Flectobacillus major DSM 103: one gene and its partners. The protein of the gene in region 3 binds, or shares a complex with, the protein of the main gene of each other region. Links are inferred from orthologs where the notes say so. Each region holds a gene or a part of one and is shown on either strand. Other genes may lie near its edges. The genes, in order: FLEMA_RS0122595, rplL and rpmB.

What was found.
Region 1: rpmB (region 3) and FLEMA_RS0122595 share a complex: the UniProt entries of both Escherichia coli proteins name them as parts of the 50S ribosomal subunit. The link is inferred for Flectobacillus major DSM 103 from one-to-one orthologs.
Region 2: rpmB (region 3) and rplL share a complex: the UniProt entries of both Escherichia coli proteins name them as parts of the 50S ribosomal subunit. The link is inferred for Flectobacillus major DSM 103 from one-to-one orthologs.

Annotation. Positions count from the first base shown.
Region 1 is NZ_KE386491.1:2,910,550-2,917,977, reverse strand. What follows is about bases 2,701-5,602. They hold FLEMA_RS0122595 (type B 50S ribosomal protein L31), read left to right. Parts: upstream 2,701-3,979; coding sequence 3,980-4,225; downstream 4,226-5,602. Other genes in these bases: FLEMA_RS0122585 (GlmU family protein), read left to right, coding at 4,414-5,601; FLEMA_RS0122615 (ribonucleoside-diphosphate reductase subunit alpha), read right to left, coding at 2,701-3,202. Also shown: FLEMA_RS69645 (regulatory protein RecX), read right to left, coding at 119-574; more of FLEMA_RS0122615, read right to left, coding at 722-2,700; FLEMA_RS0122580 (DNA polymerase III subunit), read left to right, coding at 5,710-6,834; hemC (hydroxymethylbilane synthase), read left to right, coding at 6,937-7,428.
Region 2 is NZ_KE386491.1:3,917,298-3,924,689, forward strand. Bases 2,979-5,844 are described here. They hold rplL (50S ribosomal protein L7/L12), read right to left. Parts: upstream 4,669-5,844; coding sequence 4,288-4,668; downstream 2,979-4,287. Other genes in these bases: FLEMA_RS71860 (RNA polymerase sigma factor), read right to left, coding at 2,979-3,527; FLEMA_RS0139485 (DoxX family protein), read right to left, coding at 3,664-4,110; rplJ (50S ribosomal protein L10), read right to left, coding at 4,781-5,314; rplA (50S ribosomal protein L1), read right to left, coding at 5,317-5,844. Also shown: FLEMA_RS71855 (TonB-dependent receptor), read right to left, coding at 1-1,513; FLEMA_RS0139455 (FecR family protein), read right to left, coding at 1,666-2,790; more of FLEMA_RS71860, read right to left, coding at 2,934-2,978; more of rplA, read right to left, coding at 5,845-6,015; rplK (50S ribosomal protein L11), read right to left, coding at 6,036-6,473; pbpC (penicillin-binding protein 1C), read right to left, coding at 6,859-7,392. UniProt on the Escherichia coli protein: The binding site for several of the GTPase factors involved in protein synthesis (IF-2, EF-Tu, EF-G and RF3). Is thus essential for accurate translation.
Region 3 is NZ_KE386491.1:3,303,500-3,310,809, reverse strand. Bases 2,091-4,874 are described here. They hold rpmB (50S ribosomal protein L28), read left to right. Parts: upstream 2,091-3,254; coding sequence 3,255-3,494; downstream 3,495-4,874. Other genes in these bases: moeB (molybdopterin-synthase adenylyltransferase MoeB), read left to right, coding at 3,674-4,804; FLEMA_RS70455 (endonuclease/exonuclease/phosphatase family protein), read right to left, coding at 2,091-2,949. Outside these bases: FLEMA_RS0128770 (M16 family metallopeptidase), read left to right, coding at 1-1,709; more of FLEMA_RS70455, read right to left, coding at 1,891-2,090; FLEMA_RS0128705 (head GIN domain-containing protein), read left to right, coding at 4,948-5,664; FLEMA_RS0128695 (RNA polymerase sigma factor), read left to right, coding at 5,803-6,339; FLEMA_RS70450 (tetratricopeptide repeat protein), read right to left, coding at 6,411-7,310.

The DNA of each region.
Region 1 (7,428 bases), 390 kb from region 3 along the record:
AAAAAATTTATTTGACAAAGGTTTTTATAGAAAATTAGTATTCCAATTTTGGAAGCTTCTGAGTAATAGAATGTACTAGATACTAGCCTAATAGTTGCTTTGCCTGTAATTTTTGTTTTTACTCTTTGGGCCACTTGTTCAAAACCTCCCAAACCAAATCTTGTTCGTAACCTTTGCTTAGGGTATATCGTAATAATTTTTGTTTGACAACAAGTGGGTTTGTATCTTTTATTTCTGCTTGTTTTTTGGTAATTAATTGCTGTAGGGTATTGATATAATCATCATCATCAATTTCGTTCATGCCCATTTGTAGACAATAATCGGAAACACCTCGCATTTTGAGTTCCTGCCGTATTTTGAGACGGCCCCATTGTTTTACCCTAAACTTACTACCAGCAAAAACTTTGGCGAAGCGTTCTTCATTCAAATAGTTATTTTCGATAAGCCATACCACAATTTCGTCGGCTTCATCTCCCCAAATACCCCATTCATCGAGTCGTTCTTTTACTTCTCGGTGGGTGCGTTCTTGGTATGCACAAAAATTAGCTGCTTTTTTTAGGGCTTCTTTATTCATATTTTTCTAAAAACTTATCTTAGTCACGAAGGTATAAAAAACTAAACTATCTCAACGCCAAAAGCCCCCAATCCGAACAAGATTGAGGGCTTTTTTGAGGTTTAAACAAACTGCTGATGGCCGATTGCTCAAAGCCTCAAGCATACATTAAGACCCGCATGCTTCACAACCTTCTGGGTCGTCTAATGAACATTGCATTGCAGACCAATTTTGCTCGGTTACATTGTTGAGTCCAGCTATTGTAAAAGAGCTGGCTGATGCCTTGGCTTGTGCTGCTTGGTTAGCATAAGCTTCATAATTTAAGGCGTGTTCATGTACAACATTTGCATGTTCAATGGCTACATCGGCTTGCTTCTCAACAGTAAATTTGATAGCATCAGCTGCGGCTTTGGTACGTAAATAATACATACCTGTTTTTAAGCCTTTTTCCCATGCGTAGAAGTGCATAGAAGTCAACTTACCGAAGTTCGGGTCTTGAATATGGATATTCAATGATTGCGACTGGCAGATGTACGCTCCACGGTCGGCAGCCATTTCGATAATCGCTTTTTGTTTGATTTCCCAAACTGTTTTGTACAATTCTTTCAAATCTTGAGGGATTTCAGGAATAGATTGTACCGAACCGTTGGCCGAAATCAATTTGTTTTTCATGCTGTCGCTCCACAAACCTAATTTTACAAGGTCTTTCAACAAGTGTTTATTTACTACCGCAAATTCACCTGATAATACCCGACGAGCATAAATATTAGAAGTGTATGGCTCAAAACATTCGTTGTTACCCAAAATTTGTGAAGTAGAAGCTGTTGGCATTGGAGCAACCAACAACGAGTTGCGAACACCATTCTCTACTACTTTGGTACGAAGCGACTCCCAGTCCCAACGGCCAGAATCTGGCGTTACATCCCACATATCAAATTGGAATATACCTTGAGAAATAGGAGACCCCTGCCATGTTTCGTAAGGGCCTTCTTTAACGGCCAATTCCATTGAAGCCTCCATTGAAGCATAATAGATGGTCTCAAAAATATCTTTATTCAATCTACGAGCTTCCTCCGACTCGAATGGCATTCTCAACAAAATAAATACGTCGGCCAAGCCCTGAACACCCAATCCAATTGGACGGTGGCGAAGGTTTGATTTACGAGCCTCTTCTACAGGGTAGTAGTTGCGGTCGATAATCTTGTTGAGGTTTTTGGTGGCTACTTTGGTTACTTCGTACAAGCGAGTGTGGTCAAATTCAAAGAAGCCACGTTCGTTTTGTTTCAAGAATTTGGGAAGAGCCAAAGAGGCCAAGTTACATACTGCTACTTCGTCTTTTGAAGTGTACTCCATAATTTCAGTACACAAGTTTGACGACTTGATTGTACCCAAATTCTTTTGATTCGACTTACGGTTGGCGTGGTCTTTAAACAACATATAAGGCGTACCTGTTTCTGTTTGAGACTCAAGAATCTCGAACCACAAGTCTTGTGCTTTTACAACACGACGAGCCTTACCCGATTTTTCGTAACTAGTATACAATGCTTCAAACTCATCGCCATAAGTATCGGCTAGGCCTGGGCATTCGTGTGGGCAGAACAACGACCATGTATCATTGTCTTTTACACGTTGCATAAATAAATCAGGTACCCAAAGAGCGTAGAATAAATCTCTAGCACGTACTTCTTCTTTACCATGATTTTTCTTCAATTGTAAGAAGTCGAATATGTCGGCATGCCAAGGTTCAAGGTAGATAGCAAAAGAACCTTTGCGTTTGCCACCGCCTTGGTCAACATAGCGAGCAGTATCGTTAAATACACGAAGCATCGGAATGATACCATTGGATGTACCGTTAGTTCCTTTGATATAAGAACCCATAGCACGGATATTATGAATACTAAGGCCAATACCACCAGCCGATTGCGAGATTTTGGCGCATTGTTTTAATGTATCATAAATACCCTCAATCGAATCATCTTGCATAGTCAACAAGAAGCAAGACGACATTTGAGGTTTTGGTGTACCAGCATTGAAAAGGGTAGGAGTAGCATGAGTAAACCAACGTTCAGATAATAAATTGTAAGTTTCGAGAACCGACTCAATGTCGTCGACATGAATACCTACAGCCACACGCATCAACATGTGCTGAGGGCGTTCTGCAATCTTACCTTCCATTTTAAGGAGGTATGATTTTTCTAACGTTTTGAACCCAAAATAATCGTAGCCAAAATCACGGTCATAAATAATAGCTGCATCTAATTCGCCCGCATGCTTTTTAATGACATCATATACTTCTTTCGACAACAAAGCGGCATTTTCGCCAGTTTTGGGATCAACATAATTGTAAAGGCGTTTCATCGTTGCCGAGAACGACTTTTGGGTATTCTTATGCAAGTTAGAAATGGCAATTCTTGCCGCCAAAACTGCATAGTCTGGGTGTTTGGTTGTCATGGAAGCTGCCGTCTCAGCTGCCAAATTATCTAATTCAGTTGTGGTAACGCCGTCATATAAGCCAGTAATAACTTTTTTAGCTACTTCTAGCGGCTGCACAAAGTAAGGGTCGAGGCTGTAGCAAAGTTTTTCGATTCGGGCGGTAATCTTGTCAAACTTTACAGACTCTCGTCTGCCATCTCTTTTGATAACGTACATATTAACTATTGATTTTAGGGGTTAAAGGTTAGCCACCAACAGAATATAATTGTTAATGAATCTTCAGTCCTTAATTTGAATATTATTTTATTTGCGTAGCCATATTAGCAAGCTACTGTGTTTTAGCTTTTAATCGTTGAAAATAACAATATTAGTGTAATATTATTTTAATAAATCAGTAATTAACTGGCCTAGATACTCTGTAATATCACCTTTCTTGTTGATGTTTTATTACAGGCTTGAGATTGATTGCTCCTATTTTAGCTTTACAAAAGTTTGATGCATCAAGGTACTTTCTATTAACCAAAATAGTTTTCTTAATAAACAATTTAATGCTCAATACGAGCGGGGATGTTTGGACTTCAGTAAGGCTTTTTGTTTTTCAAAGTTACTAATTTTATGTACCTAACGCAATGAAAAAAATCATCTGTCTGATTAGTGTACTCAAGCATTTATTCATATTGTACAACTCAAACTTTAGATAATCAGTTCACTAGGCAAACCTCAACTTGGAATATTAATAGAATAATTTTTTTTAAAAAAAATCTTAACCTAGTAAATGGTTGTTTATGAATAATTTCCTAAAAAAAAGTTTTTGAAAGCACTAAAAAAAATGTAAATTTGCGTCCCGTTTCGAGGCTCTTATTTGTGAAACGTTATTGCCTTATCCTCAGATAATTGGCCTTTGAATAACGCAAAACTCCCACCCACGAATAATCGAAACGCTAAATCATAACCCGAGACGGCAGGGAATCGTCTCAAAATCAAAATATTTCAATGAAAAAAGACATTCATCCTAATTACAGACCAGTGGTATTCCACGATTTGTCTGCTGACCACAAATTTTTGACTCAGTCTTGTGTAAACACTACTGAAACAACTGAATTTGAAGGCGAAACTTACCCAGTGTTCAAAATCGAGGTTTCATCGGTATCTCACCCTTTCTATACTGGTAAAAACGTATTGCTTGACACTGCTGGACGTGTTGATAAATTCTACAAACGTTTCGGTCAGAAGAAATAAGCAAACTTACTCGTATCGTTTAGGTATGGCATTAAGTTTTCAAAGCCTCTTAGATTCGTCTAAGAGGCTTTTGTTTTGAACAGAAGATTAATAAATTTGTCGTAGTAAAGTAATATATTACCTGTTTTTTGCCACCCAATGAGCAAAAGTATCGTAAAAACGCATATACAATAACGCTAATATACCCGATGAATTACGTCTTATTCGATGACCCAACTTTTAGGGCTCAACTACTTCCCTTAACTTTTATTCGCCCTGTTTGTGAAATCCGTGTGGGTATCGATACCATCACAGAAAAATGGGAGCACTACTTAGCTACTAAGGTTTCGTTTGCTACACAACCCTATCTGCAAGCCAAATATCCACTTGTCGATAGTCAAGATAATCTATTTATTAATGGTTCTTTGTGTCCTGATTGGGCCCTTGTTGAGGTTTTGGCACAATTGCCTCCCAATACCGCTTTGGTACAAGATACTACTTTATTGGGCTATCGTGGACAAGAACTACCCACCGATATTGCCCATCTGAATACCCTTTACTACCACAATTCGGTACGTTTGATTAAGCATATTACCGATGTTTTTTTGATGAATGGCGACCAAATTAAGGCTGACTTTGAGCGTCTTACCAAGGGGCGTACTTCTTGTTCTATTACCGACCGTTTTACGGCTATTTATAACGAGTCTCAAGTCTTTGTAGAGGAAGGAGTAAACATCAAGGCCGCAACGCTAAATGCTGAAAAAGGCCCCATTTATATTGGCAAAGATGTGGTAATTATGGAAGGAGCTAAAATCCAAGGGCCATTTGCTATTTTGGAAGGCTCTGTTATCAATTTGGATGGAAAAATGCGGCCCAATACAACCATTGGTCCTGGCTGTAAGGTAGGAGGCGAAGTAAGCAACTCGGTGATTTTTGGTAATTCCAATAAAGGGCATGAGGGCTTTATGGGTAACTCGGTGATTGCCGAATGGTGTAATTGGGGAGCCGATACCAATAACTCAAACCTGAAAAATGATTATTCTAATGTAGACCTGTGGAGCTATGTTACTAATCGTTTTGAAAACGCTGGATTACAGTTTGTTGGACTCATTATGGGCGATCACTCTAAGTGTGGTATCAATACAATGTTCAATACTGGAACGGTGGTTGGCATAAATTGTAATATATTTGGGGCAGATTTTCAGCCCAAGCATATTCCTTCGTTTTCGTGGGGAGGAAGTAGTGGTTTCAAAACGTACCATCTTCGTAAGGCCAATCAAGTAGCTAGAGCAGTGATGGAAAGGCGTGGACGAGATTTTGACGAAATCGAGGAGAATATCCTAAAGGCTGTTTTTGAACAAACCCAGCTCCCTAAAAATGTTCTGAGCAACGAATAAAACGCTCAATACCAAACTGTGTTTGTTGAAAATGGTAAAATACAACTTTATATAATAGCAAATATTTGTAAACCAGTTGGTTATATTGGTTCATCCATAAAACTCATTATGCTTTTTCAAGAAATACCTGGTTTAGAAGCCATCAAACAAACCCTTATTCATTCGGTACAGTCTAATCATGTGGCTCATGCTCAGCTATTTCATGGTACGGTGGGTTCTGCTAATTTGGCTTTGGCTTGGGCGTATGCAACTTATATCAATTGCGAAGATAAACAACCTAGTGATGCTTGTGGAAAATGTGCGTCGTGTGCTAAAATGAAAAAATTGGTTCATCCTGATTTCTACCACATTTTCCCGACAGCTACTACCAAGAAAATAAAAGAAGCCGATTCAGAGGCATATATGCCTCTTTGGCGTAACTTTTTGGCCGAAAGTCCTTATGGACAATTACCCGACTGGCTCGAACACATTGGGGTAGAAGGTAATAAGCAAGGTAATATTTCGGCAGAAGAAGCACGAAAGATTATCCAGAAAATATCTTTGAAGGCTTTTGAGGCTGAATACAAAATTTTATTGATTTGGCAACCCGAAATGCTAAACCAAAGCTCGGCCAATGCTCTTTTAAAAATACTTGAAGAACCACCAGCCAAAACGCTCTTTTTGTTGGTGTGTAACGATGCCAACAAATTGCTTACAACCATTCTTTCTCGGACTCAGAAGGTAAGCGTTCCTCTTTTTTCGGATGAAGACGTTGTGCGGTATTTAGTAGAAAAAAAGCAAGTTGAACAAACTAGAGCTCGTCAAATTGCGTATCTCTCGGAGGGCAACATGAGCAAAGCCTTATCTTTGGCTTTCAAGGAATTGGAGGGAAAACACCTTTGGTTTGCCAACTGGATGCGAATGTCGTACAAAATGGATATTGCAGCACTTATCAAGCTGGCCGAAGAGTTTGATGCTTTTCCGAAGGAAGACCAAAAAGGCATGATGGAATACGCCTTGAATATTTTTAGGGATTTGTTACTTTGGAAAAATGGAGCAGAAAGTTTGGTACGTTTAGAGGGCGACGAGCTTATATTTGTTCAAAATTTTTCAAAAGCAGTTAAGCTTCAAGCTATAGAATATATTGTTCAGGAGCTAACCCAAACACATTATTATTTGGAAAGAAATGCTCGTGCCAAAATTTTGCATTTAGATTTATCTTTGCAAATAGCACAGCTTTTCAAAAGATTTTAATAACAATACCTTTACGATGATAGGTTGCTAAAAGCTTATTCGGTAACTTATGAGTTTTTTAATAAATTTTCAAAGAGTCCCAATTACTTATTACAAATCAGCATGCAAACAATTAAACTTGGAACGAGAGGGTCGAAATTAGCTTTATGGCAGGCTTATTTTGTCAAAGAAACATTAGAAGCAGGTGGGTTACCTGTCGAGATTGTGATTATTGAAACAAAAGGCGACAAAATTCTGGACCGCTCGTTGTCTAAAATAGGTTCAAAAGGCGTTTTTACAGAAGAACTAGAAGAAAAACTCCTGTCGGGCGAAATTCATATTGCACAGCATTCGGCCAAAGATTTGCAGTCTGATTTGGGTGAAAACTTTGAAATTATTGCTTTTACCGAACGTGAGAAGGTCAATGATGTATTAATTAGTTTTGATAAAAGTCTTTCGCTCGAAAGTGGTAAACCTTTTGTAGTGGGTACATCTTCAACTCGCCGTGTGGCTATGTTGAAGCATTTTTACCCGCATATTCAAACTGTAGATATGCGTGGTAACTTGCAAACACGCATGGGTAAGCTCGAAAGTGGCGTGTGTGATGCTTTGTTG
Region 2 (7,392 bases), 610 kb from region 3 along the record:
TACCCGACATCCATCTAAAAACTTCTTCCGAGGCCACGTTGTTAGTTTTTTCATCTCTGCCCGACAAATCAAACGAAAGCTTGGTTGTACTAGTAACGTTGGCATCTATATTTGACCTAAAGTTGTATCGATTAAAGTCATTAGAAGGAATAATACCATCTTGTTTTAAATATCCCGCCGAAGTAGCATATCGTACCTTATCTGAGCCACCAGTAGCCGAAATAGAATAGTTACGAACCATGGCTGATTTTTTAAGAACCGAAAACCAGTCAGAATCAGGGTGTGTGTCTGGGCTTGAGTGAGTGCGGTATTTTTCTAGGTCGTTTTGCGAATACATAGGTTGTTTGCCATCGTTGGCCAAGGCTTCGTTGTAAAGCATAGCGTATTCGTAAGAATTCAAAAACTCAGGATTGCGTGTTCGCTCTTGTACACCAACATTAGCTGTAAAATCAATTTGCATTTTGCCCTCTGCTCCTCTTTTGGTAGTAACAAGAATAACCCCGTTACCAGCACGAATACCAAATACGGCCGCACTAGCTGCATCTTTTAAAATAGAAAAAGATTGGATTTCGCTAGAATTGAGCTGTGCAAAATCGCTTGACGAACGCACAATCCCATCAATTACATAGATTGGCGATGAATCACCAATTGTACCAATACCCCTAATCAAAATATTGGATGCGTCTTTGCCTGGCTCGCCCGAACGCTGTGTAGCGATAATACCCGCTGCCTGCCCAACCAAAGAGTTGCTTAGGTTGGGAGAAGGATTACTAGCAATGGCTTTTTGACTTACATCCGATACCGCCCCAGCTATCGTACTTTTCTTTTGAGTACCATAACCTACTACTACTACTTCATCGAGGTTACCAATATCGGCTTTTAATACAACATTCAGTGATGTTTGCTTACCAACAGCCACTTCTGCTTTGAGGTATCCTACAGAGGTAAAAACCAGTACGACATCTTCATTAGGAATACTGATTCTGAATTTTCCATTGGGGTCGGTTGTTGTTCCACGAGTCGTTCCTTTAATCTGGATACTTACACCAACGAGCCCCTCGCCTTTATCGTCGGTTACTGTACCTGTGATGGCCTGCTCGATAATTTCTTCTTTGGGATAAATACTGACTTTGGTTTCGGTAGAGGACCGATTTTTCCTTTTCAAAAGAATCTGTTGTCCCGAAACTTCATAATTGATACTTAGTGGCGACAAAAGGTCGGTAAGAACTTCTGCTAAAGGTCTGTCTTCAGCATCAATAGATACCCTTCTTTTCGAGTCGATCAACTCTGGACTATACATAAAATTGATACCTACAATTTTTTCAATTTTTTGCAAGACATCTTCTACCTCATCTTTTTTCAGATGCAGTGTCACCTTCTTGTTCAGCAAATCTTGTGCTTTAGTGTCGTGTGCCAATGAGAAACTCATACACAAAACAGATAAAGCAATTTGCAATAAACTGATTTTCATGATTTTTCGTAAAATTTGATACGATGGCAATTTTTTTTTCATACTTTTGGGTAATTTGTTAATTGGAACGAATTGGCAAAGGAATCCCCTCATCCATTTCTGGATGTTTGTGTCGAAGCAAAGTGGAGGGGACATTGGGGTGAATGATGCGTCAACATCATTCACCTTTTTTATTGTTTATGTATGTTTAAAAGTTAGTTACAGGGTTTTCCCGAAATAATAATTTGGCCATCTGTTATTTCATAGCTGGCATCTATAATCGTACAAATCCATTTAATTTTTTCATTCAAAGGTTCTGTACCCAATTTAGCGGTGATAGTACATTTGCTCATGACTTGCTCGTCGAATACAATATCTATTCCGTATTCTTTTTCCAGCTTTGTAAATACCTCGCTGACTGGCGTTGCATCAAATACAAGCGACTGAGCTTCATTTTTAAGTGCCAAAGCTGTAGGCGGAGCTTGTATTTCAGTTTTTGACAAGGTATTGTCATTGCGTTGATAAATTATTTGCTGATTAGCTGTTAGTACAACACCTGAAAGTTCTTTGTCATCGAGCTGCTGAATCGAGCCAAGCGTATTTTGTGTTATTACGGCTACTCTTCCTGTTTTTACCATCACCTTGACTTCTTCCAAATCATCGAAAGCTTTAATGGTAAAACTTGTTCCTAGTACCTTGGTGACAATATCTTTGGTAAATACCAAGAAAGGCTTTTGTGTATTTTTGGTTACTTCAAAAAAAGCTTCACCCAACAAAAAAACCTCTCGCTTTTGAGCATTGAATGAATCATAGTATTTTAGGCGGCTTCCTTTATGCAATACAATAGTACTGCCATCGGGCAGTACAACCAGTTTGTTGAGTTGTGTATTATTGTTAATCTCGGTAAAATGCTCTTTGTTATGCGATTGGGTTAAATGCTCTTCAAAGCTTATTTCTTGAGCTGTGGAGGTTTTTTTTTCGTTGAAAAACCACCATATTCCCAATACAAGCAATACAGATGCTGCTATTGCCCAATATTTATATACAGCTATAACCGCTGCTTGCTCGTCTTTTATGGGCAAGTTTTCCTCACGTTCACGTTCTTTGGCTATCGACAAAGCTCTAGTAACCTGATTGTCGATGTATTCGTTATTTAGCTCGATGGGTTTACCTTCCAAATTCAGTAGCAAAGAACGTAGTTGTTGTAACACTTCGGGCTTAACGAAGTTGGCTTCTGACCATTTATCCCAGAAAACCTCATTTTGATGACGATTTTCATAAACCCATTTTCTAAAAGAAGGGTCATTGAGTAATTCTTCAAAAGTTGTTTTTGTGTTCATAAAGCCTTTTAGGTTGTTGCATTTGATGTCTCCCCTTGCAGTTTCTATTGCTAACATCCCCAAACCTATGTTTGGATACTCGCTAAAAGACAATTTTTTTTAAATAAATTTATAAAAAAACAAAAAGAAGACAGAAAAGCTCTTTAGCTGCATATCCAGCATAGAAAAGGAATGATTATTTCCCAGTTTTCACGGAGTTTGATTAGGGCTCTTTGGATGATATTACTTACCGATTGCGGTTTGATTTGAAGCAGTAGAGCGATTTCCTCAACCCGAAGGTCTTGATAAAATCGTAGATAGAGGATTTCTCGTTGCCTTTCGGGCAACTGTTGTAGCGAGCAAGACACCTTCTGATGAATACTATTGAAAGCCTCATTTTCTATCAGCGAGGTTTCTGACGAATCTTCAAAGAGCGTATCATTGAAATTTTCTTCAAGCGGAATAGCCTTGAACGTTTGGAGTGTTTTGAATAGTTGATTTCTAAAAGCTTTGAGCAGATAAAACTTTACTGATTCAACTTCATTTAGCGAGCTACGACGAAGCCAGAGTTTGATGAGTAAATCCTGAATGGCATCTTCTATAATCTGGTTATTAGAAGTGAATTTACCGCCATAATGAACCAACGTTTTGTAGAACTGTTTAGAGAGCTGAGTAAAAGCCACTTCATCGCCTGCTCTAAAGTTGTTCCAGAGCATTTGTTCATTTAGTGATTGTGAGCTTTTAAGAGAGTTGGTCATATTTCAACTAAAAATTTACACGAAATAACCAACAATATCTAAAAATAACAATACTTTGATAGATTCTAGCTGTTTTGTCCCCTAATTATTACATAAAAATACCCGAATAGGGTAATTCGGGTATTTGACAGAAGTATTATTTCTTGCCTTTGGGCGTGTGGGTGCGAGCGTATTCGTCAAAAGAAAATTTACCTGAACCAGCAATCGCAAATATGATAAGTAAAATGAGAACAATCAACGAAAGCCAAAGCTCAGAATTGAGATAAGAGAAGCCATTGCGTAAGTTGGTAAAGAATACAGCAACAAATAGAATAGGAATTTGAAAAACTGAAGCCGTACGAGTCATACAGCCAATGGCAATCATTAAGCCACCAACCAAATGGGCAAAGGCTACATAGTGTACCGCCACAAAAGTCCAAGCATTGAAGTGTAGGCCTTCGACAAGATTTCCTAAATAGGTAGTGTCACCAATAAAACTAACTCCTTTGAGAAAGAGTAGAACCCCAAGCGAAATCCGTACGATGTCGAGCCATGCAGGGTGATGGGAGTCGCCCCAATGTTCTATTTGTTCGATAGTTGTCATAGCAGTAAAAGGTTTGATTTAGAGAAAGTTAGCGAAAAAAATATAGAAAGTCAAGACAATATGATACTTTTTCAGCAGGAGTAATAGAAGGTACAAAACAATGAGGAATAGCATAAAAACAAAGCGAGCCATAACCGTAGTTATGACTCGCTTTAAAGGACTGTATATTGGTGTTAATTACTTAACTTCAACTTCAGCACCAGCTTCTTCTAAAGATTTTTTCAAACCTTCAGCTTCTTCTTTAGAAACGCCTTCTTTGATAGCTTTTGGAGCTCCGTCAACTACTTCTTTAGCTTCTTTCAAGCCAAGACCAGTTAAGTCTTTCACCAATTTAACTACTGCCAATTTGTTAGCACCAGCAGCTTTCAAGATTACGTCGAAAGATGTTTTTTCAGCAGGAGCTTCAGCAGCATCACCAGCACCACCACCAGCTACAACTACTGCAGCAGCAGCAGCAGGTTCGATACCATACTCATCTTTCAAGATAGCTGCTAATTCGTTAACTTCTTTAACTGTTAAATTTACTAATTGTTCAGCGAATGCTTTTAAATCTGCCATTTTATTAAGAGATTTTAATTGTTTACGATTTTGATTATTATACTATATGCGTTTATTGTACTTGGAAGCCTTTATAAATTTGAGCTTACCTAAGCAAGCATCAAATTGGTTATTAACCTTCTCTTTCCGATAAAGTTTTCAAGATACCTGCCAATTTGCCGCCGCTGCTTTGAAGAGCAGAAACAACGTTTTTCGCAGGAGATTGCAACAATCCAATGATGTCGCCAATCATTTCTTGTCTTGACTTCACGTTTTCAAGAGCTGCCAATTGATCTTCTCCGATAAACAAGCCACCTTCAATAGAAGCACCTTTGAAACGGATTTTATCTTTACCAGCTTCCTTCTTGAAATCTTTGATCAATTTTGCAGGAGTCTTAGGATTTTCAGGAGAGAAAATCACACCAGACATTCCTTTTAAAACTGTATCATTGAAAGGAGTATAGTCAGTTCCTGTAGTTTCAAGAGCCTTAGCAATCAAAGTATTTTTTACGATACGATACTCTAAGCCACGTTGAAAACAAAGTCTTCTGAATGCGTTTACTTCTGCAACGGTCAACCCAGCGGTATCAGTGATGTAGAAGTATGGAGTAGCAGCGAACTTTTCGCTCAACTCTCCAATAATTACTGCTTTTTCTTCTTTAGTCATGATTACAAACCGTTAACTGTTGCTTTATCAATTTGAACACCTGGAGACATCGTAGAAGACAAGTTGATTGACTTCACGTATGTTCCTTTAGCTGAAGATGGCTTCAATTTTACCAATGTATTGATAAGTTCTTGAGCGTTTTCAGCCAATTTAGCAGGGTCGAAAGACACCTTACCAATTGAAGTATGGATGATACCAGTTTTGTCAACTTTGAAGTCGATTTTACCAGCTTTCACTTCTTTAACAGCTTGTCCAACCTCCAAAGTAACTGTTCCTGATTTAGGGTTTGGCATCAAACCACGAGGGCCTAAAACACGACCTAAACGACCGATTTTAGCCATTACAGTTGGCATAGTGATGATTACATCAATATCAGTCCAACCTTTCTCGATTTTTTGGATATATTCGTCCAACCCAACGAAGTCAGCACCAGCAGCTTTTGCTTCTTCCTCTTTGTCAGGAGTGCAAAGTACCAATACACGAACATCTTTACCTGTACCGTGTGGCAAGGCAACAACGCCACGTACCATTTGGTCAGCTTTACGTGGGTCAACACCCAAACGAACGTCGATATCCACAGAGGAATCAAACTTCGTATATGAAATCTCTTTCAATATCTCTGCCGCTTTCGTAAGTGAGTACGCTTGCGTTGAGTCATATTTCGAAAGAGCTTCTTTTTGTTTCTTTGTTAACTTAGCCATTATTCTTTTCAATTTGAAAATTAGAAAGGTTTTTCTCCTGTTACTGTAAGACCCATAGAACGAGCTGTACCAGCTACCATGCTCATTGCTGCTTCTACTGTGAAACAGTTTAAGTCTGGCATCTTAGTTTCAGCAATCGTACGAACTTGGTCCCAAGTTACAGAACCAACTTTTTTCAAGTTTGGCTGAGCTGAACCAATTTTTACCTTAGCAGCTTCCAACAACAAGATTGGAGCAGGAGGAGTTTTTACTACGAAATCAAATGATTTATCTTTGTAGTAAGTAATTAATACAGGTAGAATTACACCTGGTTTATCTTGTGTTCTGGCATTGAATTGCTTACAGAACTCCATGATATTCAAACCCTTAGAACCCAAGGCAGGACCGATTGGTGGTGAAGGGTTTGCGGCACCACCCTTGCACTGCAACTTAACGTAGCCAGCTATTTCTTTTGCCATTTCTTTGTAAAATCTTTAAGTGTTGGATTTGTGATTCCTAGCTGACAGAAATACCTGTACGGCTAGGTTTCATAGCTTGACTTCTCTCTGCCAGTGGGGGTGGAAGCGTTCCCTACCTGATTGAAGCCGGGTGTTTCGATAAGAAAATTTGTAACTGAACTTTCTGATTTACAGTCTTTTGCCTAATTATTTAATTGGGCATTTGTTCGCTGCCTACCGAAACGGACTGCAAAATTACGGCTTTCTTATTAATTTACAAATAGTTAGCAAAAAAAAATGGATATTTTGCCGATTATTTCACAACATTCTTCCTAAATATGCTATATCCTTTCATGAAATGCCTCTATCGGGGCTATCTGGGGCTTTGGAATAGGGCTTGTTGGGCTTATTCTTTTTTTACCTTGATCCAAATGTTAGTATTTCGGCCTTTGTCGTCGGTACATGAAATTTTAACTTTTCCCGATTCGGGCCTAAAAAAGATGGCTTCGGTGGCAGGGGCTTTTTGTAGTAGCTTGTCGTTGATATACCAGTATACCGCTTTGATGTCGTTGCCTGCCTGACAGCTCAGCATAAGCTTGGGGGGGTCATTGGCTGCCAAAATATATTCTGCTCCGTCGGTTGGGTACGATATTATGGGTGCATTGCTATTAAATACATTGGTGCATTTGGGGTTATGTGGTGGTATACGGGCATATTGAATATGTTTGCTTTCGTACCAAGTAATAAGTTCGGGGGCGTAATTGGGGTATCGCTTTTGAATAGCTCCGCTGTCGGGCAGGCAAACACTACAATAGCTGATGGTGGCTGTTGGGTTTACCCAAGTCGCTTTGGTATGTGTACAAGTTTGGGTATGTGAAATAGCCTGTATATAGTAGTCGGTGATTTGGTGTTCGCAATATTCGCTGGGCAATGCACCACT
Region 3 (7,310 bases):
TAGAAGAAACTGCCCGTGCAAAAAAGTTTGGATTCAATGTGTCCGAATTTGAGCGTGCCAAGAAAAACTATATGGTTGGTCAAGAAAATGCCTACAAAGAAAAAGATAAAACCGACTCAGAACAACTGGTAGAAGGTTTGGTAGGTGCATTTTTAGAAAACGAACCGCTTACCTCGATAGAATTTGGCTATGATTTTGCCAAAAAGAATATAGAAGGTATCAAACTTGAAGAGGTAAATGCTTTGGCTAATATTCTTATTACCAACGACAACCGAGCTGTTGTATTGATGGCTCCCGAAAAAGATAAAGACAAGCTACCTACAGCCGATAAAATTAAGGAATGGCTCAATGCCTCTGGCCAAAACGTAACGGCATATATTGACCAAGCTGTCAATAAACCATTGATAGCCAAATTGCCAGTAGGTTCAAAGGTAGTTAGTACCAAACAAATTCCTGAAATTGGCGTTACCGAGTTAACTTTTGGCAATGGCGTAAAAGCTGTAATTAAACCCACTGATTTCAAAAATGATGAAATCTTGATTAGTGGCTATAGCTTTGGGGGGTCTAACTTATATGCCGATAAAGATGCCGACAATGCTAAGTTTGCCTCTACAGTAGTGGCTATTGGTGGTATTGGCGAATTCAATACTATCAACTTACGCAAATTATTGACGGGTAAGTCGGTCAGAATATCGCCTTATATTGGTAGCACAAGCGAAGGTATTAATGGGTCGTCGTCACCAAAAGATTTTGAAACGGCTTTGCAATTGGTGTATAGCTACTTTACTCAGCCCCGCTTGGATGCCGAAGTTGTAAAAGGTTTCTTGGGTAATCAGCGAGAAGCCTTGGTGAGTCAACAAAAAACGTTAACCCCTGAAAAAGTGTACAGCGACTCATTAACAGCTGTATTGGCCAGTTACAATCCAAGAAATATGCCTATTACAGCCGAGCGTATCGAAAAGATTGATGCCAATAAGGCATTTGCTATCTACAAAGAACGTTTTGCCGATGCCTCTGATTTTACCTTCTTTTTGGTAGGAAATATCAATTTGAAAGAAACACAACCTTTGCTAGAGAAATATTTAGGAGGCTTGCCGTCTATCAAACGCAAAGAAACTTACAAAGACTTAGGCATCAATCCGCCAAAGGGCAAGGTTGAAAAAACAGTTTACAAAGGAACTGAACCAAAAGCAAGAGTAACGCTAGTTTGGTCGGGCGATTTTGTATTTAATGCCTCCAACGATAAGCAGGTAGAAGCTTTGGCTGAAGTATTGGAAATCAAATTGATTGAAAAACTAAGAGAAGACGAAGCTGGGGTTTATGGTGTACAAGTGAGCGGTTCGGCCACTAAAATACCATCGGCACGCTATTCATTCCGCATAGGTTTTGCGTGTGCTCCCGAAAATGTAGATAAATTGATAACTCGTACATTGGCAGAAATCAAAAAGGTAAAAGAACAAGGAGCAGAACAAACCGATATTGATAAATTCAAGGCCGAGGCAAAGCGACAATTGGAAGTACAACTACGTGAAAATGGCTTCTGGTTGGGCTATTTGCAAGGTCAATATCAGTACGGCGAAAATGCAAAAGATGTACTCAACGAAGAGGCTTTGATGAAGCAAGTAACTGTACCAAGTACCAAGCTAGCTGCTAACAAATATTTAGGGGATGATTTTATTAAAGTAATATTATTGCCCGAAAACAAATAAAGCTACTTGGTATTAAACACAAACATGAGTTATCCCGATTTTTGAGATAATTTTTTGTTTGTATTTATTGAAAAAAGCCCACAACTGTAAGGCATTTATTGACTATTAATCAAACAAGGCGGTCGAAATTAGTTTTTCGACCGCCTTGTTTGTTCTAAATATTTGGAATGACTTATGTTTGTTATTTTACTTGATACACTGCCGAAATAGGGTAGTGGTCAGAGTATTTGATAGTATTGTGCGTTTTGAAATTTTTGATTTGGATACCTTCACTATAAAATTGATTATCAATTCGTACCCATCTTGGGCTTCTATTGAGCGTAAATCCAAAGCCGTTGCCAGCTTCTTCAAAGGCATTCTTTAGGCGGTCTCTTACATGGCCGTATGCCAATCCATAAGGTACTTCATTGAAATCACCACAAACAATAGTTGGATAAGGGCTTTCGTCTATCAGTTTTTCGATATACTTGATTTCCTGCGAGTGGTCGATAAAACCTTTTTTCAATGAGGCCAAAACCCCTTTACTTTCTTGCTTTGCTTTGTCATAATCTTTGATAACCTTTACTACTTTGCCCAACCTAATACCCATCGATTGCAATTGTAAATTAATTACCCGAATGGTGTCATCGTGGCGTACAATATCGGCATAGATATAGCCATTGCTATTACTTCCTGCAAATACTTTTCCTTTTTTACGAATAATAGGGTATTTCGAGAAAATGGCTAGTCCAGAATAATGTCGGCTTTCATCGGCATTGATGGCATGGTATCTCAAATTTTCCTCAACACATTTTACCGCGGGCTTGCCCGACTGTAAATACACCTTACTAAATTCTTGAAAACATTTTATATCGGCATCAAAATCGGCTACATATTGAATAGCCTTATCTTTGGTACTAGCATCAGGCGTTTCAAAGCTATAGACGTTATAACTCAAAATCTGTAAATCCTCGTTACTGAGGGTCTCATTGTTACTTGACCAATGGAACGTTCTCATAATAAAAGGCCAGCCCATTAGTAATACTACCAGTGGTAATAATGCCCGTGAAGGCTTGACATAAAGCCAAACAAGCCCTACAACTAGGCAGCCAAGCTGAGCAACAGGAATAGACATCATGGCAAAGCCTGCAATCCAGTGTTCCCAAACAATAGTATAGCCCAACAAATACACCACTAAAGTGTACATACACAAAGGTAAACTACTAAGCCAAAGTAATGAAGAGGCGATTTTTTTTATCATAAAATGCTGATTGATAATGCAAATTTGGCATCTTTTCTATCAAAAACGATAGAAATCGTGAAAACTTGATAAGATAGTAGAAAACTTTGCATAATAAATTGCTAGTTTACGAAATAATTCATACTTTTGCGTTCCAATTTCAGAAATCACTGATAATCAAGTCTATTACATCGCCGATTAAAGCGTAAGATTAATTCTGGATTATAGCACGATTTTTCTTGTTTGTAAAAACAAAAAATTCAGACGTACTAAAGAATTGTTTGATAGTGAGGCGATTAACACATAACAATTAACGCATTTTTATCATGGCGAAGGTTTGTCAATTAACAGGAAAGAAAACACAAGTGGGTAACAACGTTTCTCACGCTAATAACAAAACTAAGAGAAAGTTTTTCCCGAACTTGCACACTAAAAAATTCTATTTAGAATCTGAAGGCGTTTGGGTAACTTTGAAAGTTTCAGCAAAAGCTATCCGTACTATCAACAAGAAAGGTTTGGAAGCATCTTTGATTGCTGCTGCTCGTAAAGGAACTTTATCTGTTTAGTTATATTTGCCCTTTATTGTGGCATTTAGTTATAAAAGCCTCTTTGTAATTTATGTTACAAAGAGGCTTTTATTTTATACCTCTACCGAACAATTATAGCGACAAATTTCGTTACTCAATAGGTGTGTATTCATCACTGTTGTTTTGTCCTTGAATCTCAGAAACTATTAGCTAAATCAATGTTAACATCTGCCGAAAAAACACGTTACCAAAAACATATATTATTGCCTCAAATTGGGCTTGAAGGACAACAAAAACTCAAGTTCGCCAAAGTGCTAGTAATAGGAGCTGGAGGGCTAGGATGCCCTGTTTTGTTGTATTTGACAGCCGCTGGTATTGGAAAAATCGGAATTCTGGACAGCGATGTGGTTGACCTAACCAATCTACAACGACAGGTGCTTTACAAAACAGAAGATATTGGCAAACCTAAAGCCACTACCGCTGCCAAACGCCTAGCTCAGATGAACGATACTATCGAAATAGAGGCTGTAAACCAAAAGCTCAAAAAAGAGAATGCCGAGGCGTTTATTAAGATGTACGATATAGTGGTAGACTGTACCGACAATTTTTCGGCTCGTTATCTTATCAACGATATGTGTGTGAAACACCAAAAACCTTTTGTTTATGGAGCTATTCATCAGTTTGAGGGGCAAGTCTCGGTATTCAATTTTAAAGATAACAATGGTGTTTTGGGGCCTACGTATCGTTGCCTTTTTCCTGAACAGCCTTCTGATTTAGAAATTCCTAATTGTGCTGCCATCGGAGTATTGGGTATTTTGCCTGGTACACTCGGTATGTACCAAGCCAACGAGGTGGTAAAAATGATTACTGGTATAGGAAAAGTCCTTAGTGGTGAGTTTTTGATGGTTGATTTACTAGAAAATACTTCCCAAAAAATTAAAGTAAAACGTCGTGCCGATGCCGAGCATTTAATAGAACAACACCATGCCGAATCGGACGATATTGCGGCCTGTAGTACCGATAATATCATGAAAACCATAACCGTAGAAGAACTCCACGACCAGCTTGTGCAAAACAAAGAACTGGTATTGCTAGATGTCCGAAATCTGTATGAATACGATATTTGTCACCTTGCCAACTCGGTTTTGATACCTATGAATAGCATACCCAATAATATCAAGCATATTCCTCGCGACAAACCCGTTGTGGTGTATTGTCATCATGGTATGCGTTCGGCTTCGGTAATTGAGTTTTTGGTGCAGAATCATGGATTCAAAAATCTTATAAATTTAGAAGGAGGAATAAATGAATGGGCCAATGAAATAGACCAAACTATGCCAATGTACTAACGCATGCAACCTTAGCGTTGATTATTGCATCTAATAAAATTGTAAGAATATGAGCCAAACAAATACCTAGTAACTCATTTACTTACTCGTATTTTTCCTATAATATATAAGCATTCAATTAAGCAAACAACGTTATGAAAACAATGAAAAGCGTACTCGTATTACTCATGACTGCGGTCTCGGTAATAGCTTTTGGACAACAAAATCAGGAACTTACTTTGCAATCGTTTAGCAAAATAGATATGCAAGGTATTATGAAAGTTGAGCTTGTAAAAGGCAATGTTAATAAGGTAACAGCCGAGGCTTTGTACGGTGCCAATATCGACGACTTAACGATTCAGGTATCGGGTGGCGAGCTTTCAGTAAAAACGAAAATTTTTAAACAACTTACTGATAAAGATAACAACAAAAGAAAATCCGAGCCTCAAAAGCAGTTTAAGGTAAAGGTAGAGTATATCAGCGAGTTGTCTAGTATAAAGGCAAGTCGTGGTGCCGAGCTTGCAGCTGCTCAGGTACTTGAAGGAAACCGCCTCGCTATTGACGCTGCTTCGGGTGCAATTGTCAAATTTGAGGTAAAAGTAAATAACCTCGAACTAACAAGTGTACAAGGAGCTATTGTTAAATTAGAGGGTAAAGCAACGTATCAACAAACCCGAGTAAATACGGGAGGCGAACTCTTTGCTTATAATTTGTCTAGCGACGAAGTAGATATAAAGGCCAATACTGGTGGCGTAGCCCAAGTTAATGCCAATAAAATACTAGATGCTTCGGCTGGCACAGGGGGTACTATTAGCTATAAAGGTAACCCTAGCCAACGTAATGTAAAATCAAGTTTGGGGGGCGAAGTGCATTCCAACTAAATCAAAATACCAGAATGAGTTAGTAAGGCGTTTCTAAATAACCTGACCATAATCATTAATGCTTTATGAACACCGTCATAAAGCATTTTTGTTTTTAGAGGCAAATTTGTCAAATAGAAAATCTAAACGCTTGTTCAAATGAGTACTCCTAAAGATAATCTCTCCATATTCAATATGTTGATTCAAAAATATCAGCGTAAAATATACTGGCATATTAGAAAAATGGTTGTAAATCATAGCGATGCAGACGATTTGACGCAAGAGGTTTTTTTGAAAATTTGGCAAGGATTAGACACTTTCCGAGGAGATGCTCAGTTTTTTACATGGATGTACAGAATTGCTACCAACGAATGTTTGAATTTTCTGAGAACCAAAAAACGGATGCAGTTTTGTGAAATAGAGGATTATACCGAAACTTTTGCGAGCGGTATCGACCACGACTCGCTGGTTAGCGGTGACGAAATTCAGCGAGAGTTACAAAAAGCCATATTAACCCTACCCGACAAACAACGATTGGTTTTTAATATGAGGTATTTTGATGAAATGCGATACGAAGAAATCGCTAGAATTACAGGAACTTCGGTAGGAGCCTTAAAAGCTACTTATTCTATTGCTGTTCATAAAATAGAGAACTTACTTAGTACAGCCCACTATAAACTCAACTATGCCGCTTAAATTGAATTACCTCATAAGGTAGAAAAACACTGTTTCCTATCTTATGAGGTATAAATTGGAAGGTTTGGTTGTTACTCTTTTTTGGTTTGATATTCGTCTGAAATTAGTTTGAATACATAGCCGCTAATCCAGGCAACGTCGCCTCCTTTAATGAAATAGAACCTTTTTTGTACGCCATCACGATTCATTTCTTTGATAAGTGTTTCGAGCAAAGCCGCACCTGCAATAATATCTTGTTGATTATAGATTTTGGTAGTGATATTTTTTACATCTTCCTCGGCTACTTGACGGATGGCTGGGTCGGTGATTCTCGAAAAATCAGGATTAATCAATTCTTCGTAGCTACTAGCACTCATTTGTCTAAATTTCCGAACGTCATCTATGCTTACTTCTACAGGGCGACCTACAATATTAGCTCTTTCTGGATGTAAAAAAGCATTCATTACGAATACGATACCTCCCAATAAAAATACATTTTTACGGTTTTTGAAGCCAACTTTTCTATTCAATTCCAACGAAAGCTCTTCGCCGACTACTTTTACCTCTTCGTTTACGCCCTTGGTATACTCTTCAAGATTGGCATCTGGTAGTTTCTTTTTTACAATTTTAACAAAAGCTTTTGTGCCATAAGGAAAATTGACCGATTCAAACTTGTTTCGGTTTAGCAAATAGCCACCTTTCATATTACCACCGCCAATATCCATAAGCGACGACGAAATGTGTAGTTCGGGAGCTACCATTGCCAAAGCACCAAATTTAGCTTCATCTTCAGCCGAAATAATATCAATTTTTTGACTCGGATTTTTTAATGCTTCTTTCATCGCTGCTATTAGTTCTGCTTCTTTTCCTGCTTGTTTGTCGGTAGCTTGTTTGAGGCCACTACTCAAAATAATAAACATCCTATCCGAAATAACATTATTTCTGACGGTTGCTGTATCAACAAGGTCTTTGACCGCCTGAGCTGTTTCTTT